3 regions of the Pelosinus fermentans DSM 17108 genome follow, and region 3 is predicted to be linked to each of the others. Evidence: a T-box and tRNA genes for the amino acid it is inferred to sense, from the RefSeq annotation. Region 3 holds a T-box; the other regions hold tRNA genes.

Region 1 (4,213 bases), 300 kb from region 3:
GCATAGGCTAAATCCAGGTGAAACAAGTCTTCTGCTTTCGCACCGAAAGTAATGGCAGTTACAAAGACATCAATTCGTTTATCGACGCCAGATCTTCCGACAATCTGCACCCCTAAAACCTTGCCAGTGTTTTTATCGGCAACCGCCTTAATGACCATCTCACTGCCGTGATAATATTCGGGCTTGTCTGGTTTAATATTATGACAGACGACAACCTCATAACCTTCTTTTTTTGCTTCCTTTTCCGTAAGACCAGTCTGACCTACTGCCATATCAAACATTTTAAATATACCTGTCCCCAAAATTCCCCGGAACTCCAAATCACCGCCGGTTATCTGATCACCAGTGATTCGTCCCATTTTATTGGCAGTAGAACCTAACGGCCGATACAAAGGTTTGCCGGTCATTAAAGAATAACTTTCTGCGCAGTCACCGCAGGCATAGATATCATCTATATTGGTCTGCATCTTCCGATTGACCTTGATGGCTCCTGTTGGTCCGAGTTCAATACCTGACTTTTGAGCCAGTTCTATATTGGGTCTTACCCCAACAGCCATTATCACAAAATCCGCATCGATTTCTTTGCCGCTTTTCAATATCACTTTGCTGACGGAAGGTTCTCCTTCCAGGCGAATCACTGAATCGTTGACGATTACCTGTACGCCCTTCTCAAGCAGATGATCGGCTACGTATACCGCCATATCCTGATCTAAGGCAGGCATAACGTGCCCTGCCATTTCCACAACACTAACAGCGATTCCTCTAGCTGTTAAGTTTTCCGCCATTTCAAGGCCGATAAATCCAGACCCGACAATAACAGCCGATTTTGGATTGGCTGTTAGCACTTGTTCACGGATACGGTCGGCATTGATTACATTCCGCAAATAAAATACATTGGGCTTATTGCCCCCCTCTATAGCAGGCACAACGGATTTTGCACCAGTGGCAACAACCAGCTTATCATACCTTTCCTGAAAGATTTCTTGCGTAACTAAATTCTGAACCGTAAGTACTTTACTTTGCGGCTGAATTTCTAACACTTGATGTCTGGTGTATACATCCACATTATATTTCTGTTTGAAGAATGCGGCATCCCTGGGAACCAATTGCTCCCGGCCTTCCACTTCAGTTCCAATAAAGTACGGCAAGCCGCATCCCGAATAAGATACATCACTGTCGGCATCAAATAATGTAATTTGAGCATTTTCATTGTTTCTTCTTGCTTTGGCTGCCGCAGAAGTGCCAGCCGCTACCCCACCAATGATAATAATTTTCATAATAACCCACCTCATAAACCACCAGGTTTGCCTGCTGGTGGCAATTTTATTTTAGATGATCCTGCTGACCACGGTATTCCTGTAACCATTCCTTGACCTTCTCATCAATTTCATCACGCACTTGCCGGAACTTTTGCCGTGTTTCTTCTTCTGTTCCCTCAAAAGCAGCCGGATCATCAAAGGGCCAGGATAACAACTGCCGTGCTCCTGGAAAGATCACGGGGCACTTGCCTTCAGCCTTTTTACAAACAGCAATGACGTAGCCAAATGACATTTTCCCTAAAAACTCCCGAACACCTTTGGAATGCTGGCCGCTAATGTCAATGCCAATCTCTTTCATGACCTGTACCGCATATGGATTCACTTCTGTAGGCTCAAAACCTGCACTGTGAACCTCCAACATATCATCACCATATTTTTTGAAAAAGGCTTCTGCCAGTTGGCTGCGTGCGCTATTTTGCGTACATATAATGACCAATTTCGCTTTCTTCATGATGCCCACTCCTCTCGTTATGTTTATTAGGTCTTGTCGCTAACCATCTGCCATATCACTTCAACTTTAGCACATCATATTTAAATTCTTGAATATGTTTTTATGATACCTTACGATCGTTTTTCTAGTCAATGTACCCTTTGTTAACATTGTGTTAATTTTAGCTAGAATACTTAACTGCAAAATTTATGCTGGCACGTGCAAGCCATTAGCGATCATAATAAACATTTTACGACGGTAATATGTACTGCAATCGCGGTAATATATAACTATGTAAAGCAATAGAACCGTACCGCAAAAGGATATCCCTTTTCCAATACGGTTCCATTTCTCAAATAACTAACTCACTATTGTGCCATAATCCGGTTTCTCCCAGAAAGCCACGTATTGATTTTGTCATAGGGAATCCAGATTTGAAATAAATTAATCAGAAAACTGATTCCTATAAATAAGTGCAAAATCCGCAGCCGAGTCCCATCACCCAGCGCTTTTAATATTTCGACTACATCCATCACTGCCACCTCAATTATTATTACTCCTTGTTATGATATTTGGATGGTTGCTGCCAGCAAAACGCGATAGCAGCTGAGCGTCACTTATAATCGCCGCTAGGCGTCGCAGGTCTGGGCATGGGTGAACTAGAGATAAGAAGGCGGTTTTACAGCAATAAAAAAGACCTTCAGGTAAAACCCTGAAAGCCTTGCATTTTGTGTGGTGCGGGAGAGGAGACTTGAACTCCTACACCTTGCGGCGCCAGATCCTAAGTCTGGTGCGTCTGCCATTCCGCCACTCCCGCATAATTAAGTTAAATGGTGGCTCACCCGCGGCTCGAACGCGGGACACCCTGATTAAAAGTCAGGTGCTCTACCAACTGAGCTAGTGAACCATAATGGCAGGGGTAGCTGGACTCGAACCAACGGATGCGGGAGTCAAAGTCCCGTGCCTTACCAACTTGGCTATACCCCTATATCGTTATTACTAGAGTTAATGAATGGGGTGGCTGAAGGGGATCGAACCCTCGAATAACGGAACCACAATCCGCCGTGTTGACCGCTTCACCACAGCCACCATATTATCTGCGATGTTTTCTCTTAACATCCCCTAGCGACAAGATTTATTGTATCATGTCCACCTTGTTATGTCAAGCAAATTTTTAAAAGTTTTTACTTTCAATCAGTTAACTTCTTCAACGCCTCGCAACAACTTCATTAGTATACCAATTATTATTTATATATACAATCTCCATATTTGGACATTTTATATAATTATTTCACAGAAAGTCTTTTATTCTTTCTAATTCTCATTTTTTCACTAAATATCTTCTACAACAACTTCATTAGACTAATCTTACGATATCTTACTAAATGAGAATTGATTGATACGATAAAGGTACAACACAACTAGTAATGGCAGCGTTGTACCTTACCAATCTTATACTTTAAATTTATGCACTACTTCTTGTAACTCACTAGCCATTGTTGCTAAACCAGAAACAGCTGTCACGATTTCATGTACAGAGGCATTTTGTTCTTCACTCGCTGCTGCCACTTCTTGAGAACTCGCAGCATTGGTTCTTGATGCATCAGCAATGCCAGTGATGGATTGACCAACTTGTCCACTTCCAGTTAACTGCAAATCCATCAGTGCTAAGATACTATCTACCTGTCTTCGCATTTCCTTTACATCTACATAAATTTCCTCAAATGCTACTTTTGAAGCAGAAACGACCTTAACGCCTTCTCCTACTTCTTTGCTGCCTTTATCCATTGCATCTACCGCTTGCACTGTCTCACTTTGGATTGCACCGATAATTTCAGCAATTTCTTTTGCAGCTTCTTGGGATTGCTCAGCCAGTTTTCGCACTTCATCTGCTACCACTGCAAAACCACGTCCTTGTTCACCTGCTCTTGCAGCTTCAATTGCAGCATTCAACGCCAACAGATTGGTTTGTCCTGCAATATTTGTAATTACTTCAACGATTTGTCCAATCTGCCTTGACTTCTCACCAAGAATATTTATTTTTTCTGCTGCATCACCCACATCTTGACGAATATTATTCATCAATTGAACAGCATGATTCACTTGTTTAAGACCACCTTCAGCTGACTGTTCACTTCTTTCTGAAACGCCAGCCACTTCACAGGCCGCTTGAACAGCATCCGCAATACCTGCTTGCATTTCCATTATAATAGTAGAAGATTCATCAGATAACCTCACTTGAGTAGTAGCACTTTGAGCTACATCCTGAATTGTGGCTGTTACTTCTTCTGAGGCTCTGCCTACTTCAGTAGCTGATGCCGTCAACTCTTCTGCAGAAGCAGCTACAGATTCGGCAACTGAAGCTGTATGCAAAATAATTTTCCGCAAAGCAACCGTCATCTGGTTAACACCTTGCACTAATTGATTCACTTCCAAAACTCCGTCTGCAACTAATGTATGCGAT
Region 2 (4,213 bases), 810 kb from region 3:
GAATGATTCTTTTTTATTCTTCGTGTCCTTCGTATTCATCTTCGCATCTTCGCGTTTCAAAAGCTTTGGTTTTAAATGTTTTTTCCTATTTATTTAAGTGATACGGAATGGTTGTCACACTTACATTTTCTTTTATTACCAGCATGGCGTGTAATAGCCAGCCTGTTTGATTATGCAATAGTCTGTGCCACCATTTCCTTGTTTCAAATTCAGGTATGACAACTGTAATATAGTCCTGGGGGTTTTTTCTCTTTTTTAATGCTTCTACATAATCCAGCAAGGGCTGAATGGTCAGACGATACGGGGATTGAATGATCTCCAGATCCATCCCCGGGTTCCATTGATCCCACTTCATTTGTACTTTGGCAGCGCTCTCCTCGTCTTTGGCAATATGTAATACAATAATGTCTTTACTCAGGGTTTTCGCAAATTTTAAGGATTCATATACTACCCGTGTTGGGGATGAGATGGGTACTATTACATAATTGCGCACCATCAGGGTATCATCATATTGTACGTTTTCCTCCAAGGGAAGATGCAGCTGCTCTGCCATATCATCATAATGGGAGCGGATCTTCTTAAATACGAACACCATCACCGGAATGAACACTAATACTGCCCAAGCACCATGGGAAAACTTCGTGAGGGTAATGATGATAACAACCAATCCGGTAGCAATGGCTCCTATGCCATTTACAACAGCTCGGATCAGCCAGCCGCTTCCTTTTTCTCTCTTCCAGTGAACCACCATACTGCATTGTGCAATGGTAAACGAGATAAATACACCAATTGCATATAAGGCGATTAAGTGGTCCAGATGTCCTCCAAAGACCACGATTAATGCCGCGGCAGAAACAGTGATGACGATAATGCCATTGGAAAAGGTCAGACGCTCGCCACGAGAGCTAAGATACCTTGGCAGATATCCATCTCTGGCTACAATTGACAATAATACAGGTAAACCATTATAGGCTGTATTGGCCGCCAGGTATAAGACAATCATCGTCGTAACTTGAATGTAATAGTAGACAAAGGATCTGCCGAAGACATGTTCTGCAAGCTGGGATAAAGCCGTTACTTCCAGTATGGGAATGACATGAAAATGCATCATCATGAAGGTCACTCCACTTAGCATCACTACTAAGATGCCTGCCATCCAATAGGTTGTAATGATTGCATTTTTCGCTTCAGGCTTTTCAAATAAGGGTACACTATCGGCAATTGCCTCCACACCCGTCATGGAACTGCACCCATTGGCAAAGGCTCTTAGTACAATGTACAGCATTGCCATGTTGAGGGGCTGTTTTTCTAAGGAGGCAGCAGGCAGCAAGGCACCATCCTGGGTAATGGCTTGGTACATTCCTGTTACTATGAGAGCGACCATCCCCAGTAAAAAGGCATAGGTCGGATATACAAACATGTTGGAGGATTCTCGCATTCCACGCAGGTTCACCAGCATCAATATGAAAAATAAAATACCTAAATCGATTCCCACTTCTCTACCCGCTAAGCTGGGAAAAGCCGATACTATGGCTGCTGTTCCTGCGGCCACACTTACAGCTGCCGTTAGAACGTAGTCAGCAAAAACCGCACCGGCAGCTACTAGCGCGGGAAGCTCGCCAATGTTCTTTTTGGCAACGGCATAGGCACCACCGCCTCCAGGATTTGCCCGGGATACTTGCACATAGGATAACGCCACAATAATTAATAGAATCGATACTGCAATAATGATGGGGGATAAATATCCATAAGCGATAATCCCTTGAGCGGCCACCAGCACGAGTAAGGCTTGTTCTGGTCCATAGGCCACCGATGATAGGGCATCTGAGGAAAATATGGACAGAGCCTTCCACTTGGGCAGCCGCTCATGCATCATTTCCTTATTATGAAGGGGCTTGCCAATGAGAAGGCGGCGAGCAATGTTGATCAACTTTAATCTAGACCTCCTTATGATCCTTTTTCTATATACGCCATTACATTTTAGTAATAAGTCCGTCCCTTCTTTTCAAAATCCAGCTGCATCAAGTATTGCCTAAATTGAATACCAGATGCAGGTCTACAGAATTTATTATACGCTTTTTATGAGATTATATATCCTATTATTTTTCAAGAAAGGTTATATTTTCATGAACTTTTAATAAACAGTAAAAAAACGTTGAATATACTAAAAAACTTTTGCAGCTCATACATTTTTGGAACAGCAAAAAAGCTTCGCATGATTTGCGAAGCTTCAAATGTACGTGGTGCCGAGGACCGGAATCGAACCGGTACGGAGATTTCTCTCCGACGGATTTTAAGTCCGTTGCGTCTGCCAGTTCCGCCACCCCGGCATATTTGTCATATGCCAAACTGTTAAAGGCAGTGTAGTAAACTATTTTTTTGGAGGCGACACCTAGATTTGAACTAGGGAATAAAGGTTTTGCAAACCTCTGCCTTACCGCTTGGCTATGTCGCCATCATTGGAGCGGGAAACGAGATTCGAACTCGCGACCCTCGCCTTGGCAAGGCGATGCTCTACCGCTGAGCTATTCCCGCAATCACATATTTGAAAATAAAAATGGTCGGAGCGGCAGGATTCGAACCTGCGACCCCCTGGTCCCAAGCCAGGTGCTCTACCAAGCTGAGCCACGCCCCGTTTAAAAAATGGCCGGATCACCAGCAAAACATTCTCTCAAAGAAAACGATCTTCAATGGTCTTTTTATTTTGCTATATACCAGTAATTTATTAATAAAAACATCCGTTATTATCGTTAAAATTTAAACTGTGGTGACGAGTTCTAATTATAGCAGAGGAATTAATATCCGTCAACAACATTTTATATAGTAAATTTTTTAATGTTATAAAACATAAATTTGCCCCTTAAAAAATAAACCTTTTTAAACGCGAAGACGCGAAAGAGCACGAAGAATAATATTCCTTCGTGCTCTTCGTATTTCTTCGCGACCTTCGCGATTTATTGTTTTTTTATCCTTAAGCGATAGCGGATGCAAGTTTTGCTCCAAGTTTTTTGCATGATGCAAGTCCTTCATCGTCAGGAGCGTTTTGGATCGTCAAGGCTTCATCTACAAGTTTAGCCCCTTGTCCTTCCATTCGCTCTACCCAGTCTCTCATCCATTGACCATCTCCCCAGTCAAAAGAGCCAAATAAAACTAAAGGAATCCCAGATAGATTTTCCCCTTCTAATGACGTAATAAAAGGATCGAATTCTCCTTCTTCCAATACTTCATTGCCCATTGCAGAACAACCCAATGCTACTGCATCAGATTTTAGTACATCATCTTTACTCGCTTTATCCACAGAAAGTAAATTCACCGAAACTCCATCTACCCCAGCGCCTGCTGCAATGGCTTTAGCCATTTCTTCAGTATTACCTGTCCCACTCCAATAAATAACGGAAATCTTCTTCATACACTCATTCCCCCATTTTTTATTTGATTGCCTTAACCTCTTACTTACACTCGCTTATTCTTTTGATTTTTTATGGAGAATACATCCTGTATTCAGTCCTGACATGATAACGATATTCATTATCATGTCAGGACTGAAAAAAATACCCTAATGGGCTGTTCAAACGTTATAAGCTGCTGTATGTAAGAAGTTTGTAGTTACATAGCCAGTGAAGTATGTAATTGAGTTTCTGATATTAATTCTCAATTCAATGACTATATTCTATCAATAAGATTCTTTCCTGTCAATAAAAAAAATAGAAAAACACTAAGAGTCTTAAAAACAATTTGAAACGCGAAGATGCGAAGAAAACAAAGAACTGTGAATGCTATAATACCCCTTCGCGACCTTTGTATTTCTTCGTGTCTTCGCGGTTCATTATTTTTTTATATAACAGTAGAAACTTATACTCCCTGCATTCATAAATAGGTCAAATCTAAATGAAGTTTTATTTCTCCGGCTTCAAATTCCATACTGAGCTGAGATACGTTCTTTTTATACAGAATGAAATGATTTTCACCAACAATGGTAAGAGGAGGTGTGATTTGATAATGATAGTCTGTTCCTGCTAATAAGGCTTTTGCCCTGCCGGCTATCATATTTACTAATTCGGCAACGCCATCATACAGTTCTTCATCTGCCAATTCAACAGAGGCAATGCCTGTCATAAAGGAAACAATCATCGCCGCATTTTTTTTGCTTAGTGCTATGGAAAGCAAGGCATTATGGGTACTTAAAATCATCATCACTCCTGTAATTTCACTT
Region 3 (4,213 bases):
AGGCGGCTATTACATATTCTATACTAAATATTGCTCAGGCAGGAGATGAAATTGTTTCATCAACGGCAATATATGGTGGAACGTATAACTTGTTTCATCATACGTTGCCGAAACTGGGTATTCATGTTTCTTTTGTAGAACCAGGTGACCCTGAAAATTTTCGTCAAGCAATTACCCCTAAAACCAAAGCGATCTATGCTGAAATTATTGGTAATCCCAAAATTGATATTTTAGATATTGAAAAGGTAGCAAAGGTAGCTCATGAAAATAACATTCCTTTAATTATTGATAGTACTTTTGCAACCCCCTACTTAAATCGGCCCATAGAATGGGGGGCAGATATTGTTGTTCATTCTGCGACTAAATTTATTGGCGGGCATGGAACTTCCATTGGAGGAATCATTGTTGACGGCGGTAAGTTTAATTGGGATAATGGTAAATTTCCAGGTTTAATTGAGCCAGATCCTAGTTACCATGGTCTTTCTTTTACTGAGAAATTTGGTAATGCAGCTTATATTTTAAAAGCCCGCGTAACCTTGCTGCGTGATATTGGAGCGGCAACCACTCCCTTTAATTCCTTCCTATTTTTGCAGGGATTAGAGACGCTCTCAATACGTCTGGAGCGGCATGTTGCCAATGCCCAAAAAGTTGCTGAATTCCTGGAACAGCATAAACTTGTTAAGTGGGTTAATTATCCTGGACTAAAAAGCAGCGCCTATTATGAACTAGGGAAGAAATATTTCCCTAAAGGAGCAGGAGCAATTCTTACTTTTGGTATTCACGGCGGCTTAGAGGCGGGGACGAAATTTATTGATAACTTAGGTTTATTTTCTCATCTGGCAAATGTTGGTGATGCCAAGTCTCTGGTAATTCATCCAGCTAGTACGACTCATCAGCAGCTGCTGCCTGAAGAGCAATTAGCGAGTGGTATTACAGAGGATCTTATACGCTTATCCATTGGACTGGAAGATATAGATGATTTACTGTATTATCTTGATAAAGCCCTTACTGCAAGTCAGTAATATAAAATAAACCGGTCTCTTCAGTTTGAGACCGGTTTGTTTTTATACTGTTTTCATCCACTTTTCAAATTCCTCAACGACTTCCTCGCGGGCAACTTGCACGGCTTCGCCGCTCCACTCTTGCCCGGTATCCCCATCATACCAGAGGTCCTTATTGCTGAATGTACCTGTAGGGTATAATTTTTCTTGTATGGCTGTGTGCATGCCATCAAGTAGGCTTTGCTTAATGGTTTTACGTGATGTTCTATGACCTGATTTTTCTGTAGGGGTTACTTCAAGACCCGTCTCCCCTTTGCTGATTTCAATATGAGATAACATTTTTCCTTGTGCTTGGGCTGCTGAAATGGACTGTCTGGCAGCACTAGTTGCTTGTTCATGGCTAATCGTATCGTCAGACACTGTAATTCTAATATTTCCTATGATTAGTTTATACATAGAATACACCTCCCAAGAAAAAATATATGCATTTAAAAAAAATATAGAACTAGATAGTAGACACCAATAGTGTTAATTTGACTTTCAAGATAGGGTGGGATATAATATTATCTAAGTCCTAAGATACAGAGTAGTAGGCTTTATTTATGGTGCAGAAAGTTGGCGGATGATGCGAGCCAGCCCTTAAATCCGCTGAACTCACTGTGGAGGATCAGCTATGAATTAGTAATAGCTGACGCTTGATTAGTGTTAACAATCATTGAGAGGATGGCAACAGCTGTCAATCAGGGTGGTATCGCGGGTGTATATAACTCGTCCCTGGCTAATAAGCCAAGGGGCGGTTTTTTATTTTTTATAAATAGGAGGATTTTAAATGAACGAAAGATATAATCCTAAAGAAATTGAATCTAAATGGCAGAAATACTGGGCTGAAAATAATGCTTTTAAAACGGAACTCAATCGTCAGCGTCCAGAATATTATGTTTTAGAAATGTTTCCTTATCCTTCCGGCAATTTACATATGGGTCATGTTCGCAACTATTCTATTGGTGATGTAATTGCGAGATTCAAAAGCATGCAAGGTTATAATGTACTTCATCCTATGGGATGGGATTCTTTTGGGATGCCTGCTGAAAATGCGGCGATCAAGCATGGTGTTCATCCAGCAGAGTGGACCTGGGAAAATATTACCAACATGCGGCGTCAACAGCAGGAACTAGGCTTATCTTATGATTGGGATCGAGAAGTGGCAACCTGTCATCCTGATTATTATCGTTGGACTCAATGGTTGTTCTTATTGTTCGTAGAGCGTGGACTTGCCTATAAGAAGAAAGCTGCAGTGAATTGGTGTAATGAATGTAATACAGTGCTCGCAAATGAGCAAGTAATTGATGGTGCTTGCTGGCGCTGCGATTCTGTCGTAGTTAAAAAAGAATTAGAACAGTGGTTTTTCAAAATTACAGACTATGCGGACCGGCTTTTAAATGATCTTAGTGAGCTGAAGGGGTGGCCTGAGAGAGTTAAAACGATGCAGGAAAATTGGATTGGTCGTAGTGAAGGTGCAGAATTCAGCTTTGCTGTGGCAGGTTCTGAAGAAAAAATTGCTGTATATACCACACGGCATGATACGGCTTTTGGTGTAAGTTATGTAGTCTTGGCGCCGGAGCATAAATTAGTAGAAAAGCTGATTGCTGGTAAAGACAATGCAGGAGAAATTCGTCAATTTGTTGATAAAGTACGCAATATGAGTGAGATTAGCCGAACCTCCAGTGAATTTGAAAAAGAAGGTATATTTACAGGGGCTTATGCTGTAAATCCCTTCACTGGTCAAGAGGTGCCAATTTGGGTAGCAAATTATGTTTTGGTGGAATATGGTACTGGGGCAGTTATGGGTGTTCCAGCTCATGATGAACGAGACTGGCAATTTGCCAATAAATATAATTTAACCAAAAAGATCGTTGTACAGCCTGAAGGGCAGGAATTGGCACTAGACACGATGGAAGGCGCATACAGCGGCGATGGTATCATGGTCAATTCTGGGCAGTTTAGTGGCATGGAGAGTGAAGCAGGTAAAGTAGCAATTGCAAAGTGGTTAGAAGAGCAAGGCTACGGCAAGCGTCATGTAAATTATCGTTTGCGTGATTGGCTGGTATCTCGTCAACGCTATTGGGGAGCACCAATTCCTCTTATCAATTGTGCTGACTGTGGTAGTGTGCCTGTTCCAAAGGAGCAGTTACCTGTTTTATTGCCCGAAAATGTAAATTTTGCTGCAGGATCGGTTTCGCCGTTAGCCAAGGTAGAAGAGTTTGTAAATTGTACATGCCCTAAATGTGGCGGCCCTGCGAAGCGTGAGACTGATACGATGGATACTTTTATTTGTTCCTCATGGTATTATATGCGTTATGCAGACCCTAAGAATACAAATCTTCCTTTTGATTCCTCAAAGGCTGACTATTGGGCACCTGTCGATCAATATATTGGTGGTATTGAGCATGCGATACTACATCTTTTATATTCAAGGTTCTTTACAAAAGTGCTTAAAGATGCAGGATTAGTAAATGTAAATGAGCCATTTAAGAACCTATTAACACAAGGAATGGTTATAAAAGATGGTTCCAAAATGTCTAAGTCTAAGGGGAATGTCGTGTCTCCTGAAGAAATTATTGCAAAATACGGGGCTGATACAGCTCGATTATTTATTTTATTTGCTGCTCCGCCGGAACGTGACTTAGAATGGAATGATCAAGGCGTAGAAGGTTCTTATCGATTCCTTGGACGTCTATGGAGAATTGTGGATCACTATGCTTCGTTCATGGCAGGAGAAGAATCGGGATATGACAATAACACTCTTAGTAAAGAGGAACGAAATCTTAGACGTGTATTGCATGCAACGATTAAGAAAGTAACAGAAGATATTGGTGATCGTTTTAACTTTAATACCGCCATTAGCTCTATTATGGAATTAGTAAATGCGATGTATACCGCTAAGGATCAGAATCTAGCTGTCAATCCTGGGTTAGTGCGAGAACTTGTTTCAAGTTTATTGTGCTTGTTAGCTCCTTTCGCGCCTCATATCACAGAAGAATTGTGGAGTGAAACTATTGGTCAAGGTAGTGTGCATAAACATATATGGCCTGTGTTTGATGAGGAGGCTATAAAGTTAGAAGAAGTAGAAATTGTTGTACAGATTAATGGGAAAGTGCGGGAAAAAATTGTTGTTTCTGCCACACTTACGTCAAAGGAATTAGAAGAAAAAG

What was found. A T-box is a leader RNA that pairs with one kind of tRNA and senses whether it is charged. The one in region 3 lies ahead of leuS (leucine--tRNA ligase), so its partner is inferred to be a tRNA-Leu.
Region 1: it has a tRNA-Leu gene. The T-box ahead of leuS (leucine--tRNA ligase) is inferred to sense a tRNA for this amino acid. The anticodon was not compared.
Region 2: it has a tRNA-Leu gene. The T-box ahead of leuS (leucine--tRNA ligase) is inferred to sense a tRNA for this amino acid. The anticodon was not compared.

Annotation. Positions count from the first base shown of each region.
Region 1 is NZ_AKVN02000001.1:1,841,486-1,845,698, reverse strand. Features, by position in the region: gene FR7_RS08180 (FAD-dependent oxidoreductase) at 1-1,277, opposite strand, end outside; gene FR7_RS08175 (arsenate reductase ArsC) at 1,324-1,770, opposite strand; gene FR7_RS23805 (hypothetical protein) at 2,118-2,282, opposite strand; tRNA gene FR7_RS08170 (tRNA-Leu) at 2,483-2,566, opposite strand; tRNA gene FR7_RS08165 (tRNA-Lys) at 2,581-2,656, opposite strand; tRNA gene FR7_RS08160 (tRNA-Gln) at 2,661-2,736, opposite strand; tRNA gene FR7_RS08155 (tRNA-His) at 2,763-2,838, opposite strand; gene FR7_RS08150 (methyl-accepting chemotaxis protein) at 3,202-4,213, opposite strand, start outside.
Region 2 is NZ_AKVN02000001.1:1,340,939-1,345,151, reverse strand. Features, by position in the region: gene FR7_RS05935 (APC family permease) at 86-1,930, opposite strand; tRNA gene FR7_RS05930 (tRNA-Leu) at 2,242-2,330, opposite strand; tRNA gene FR7_RS05925 (tRNA-Cys) at 2,381-2,455, opposite strand; tRNA gene FR7_RS05920 (tRNA-Gly) at 2,461-2,535, opposite strand; tRNA gene FR7_RS05915 (tRNA-Pro) at 2,559-2,635, opposite strand; gene FR7_RS05910 (flavodoxin) at 2,972-3,409, opposite strand; gene FR7_RS05905 (chemotaxis protein CheX) at 3,868-4,213, opposite strand, start outside.
Region 3 is NZ_AKVN02000001.1:2,145,965-2,150,177, forward strand. Features, by position in the region: gene FR7_RS09645 (homocysteine synthase) at 1-1,022, shown strand, start outside; gene FR7_RS09650 (hypothetical protein) at 1,065-1,457, opposite strand; T-box leader at 1,569-1,780, shown strand; gene leuS (leucine--tRNA ligase) at 1,831-4,213, shown strand, end outside.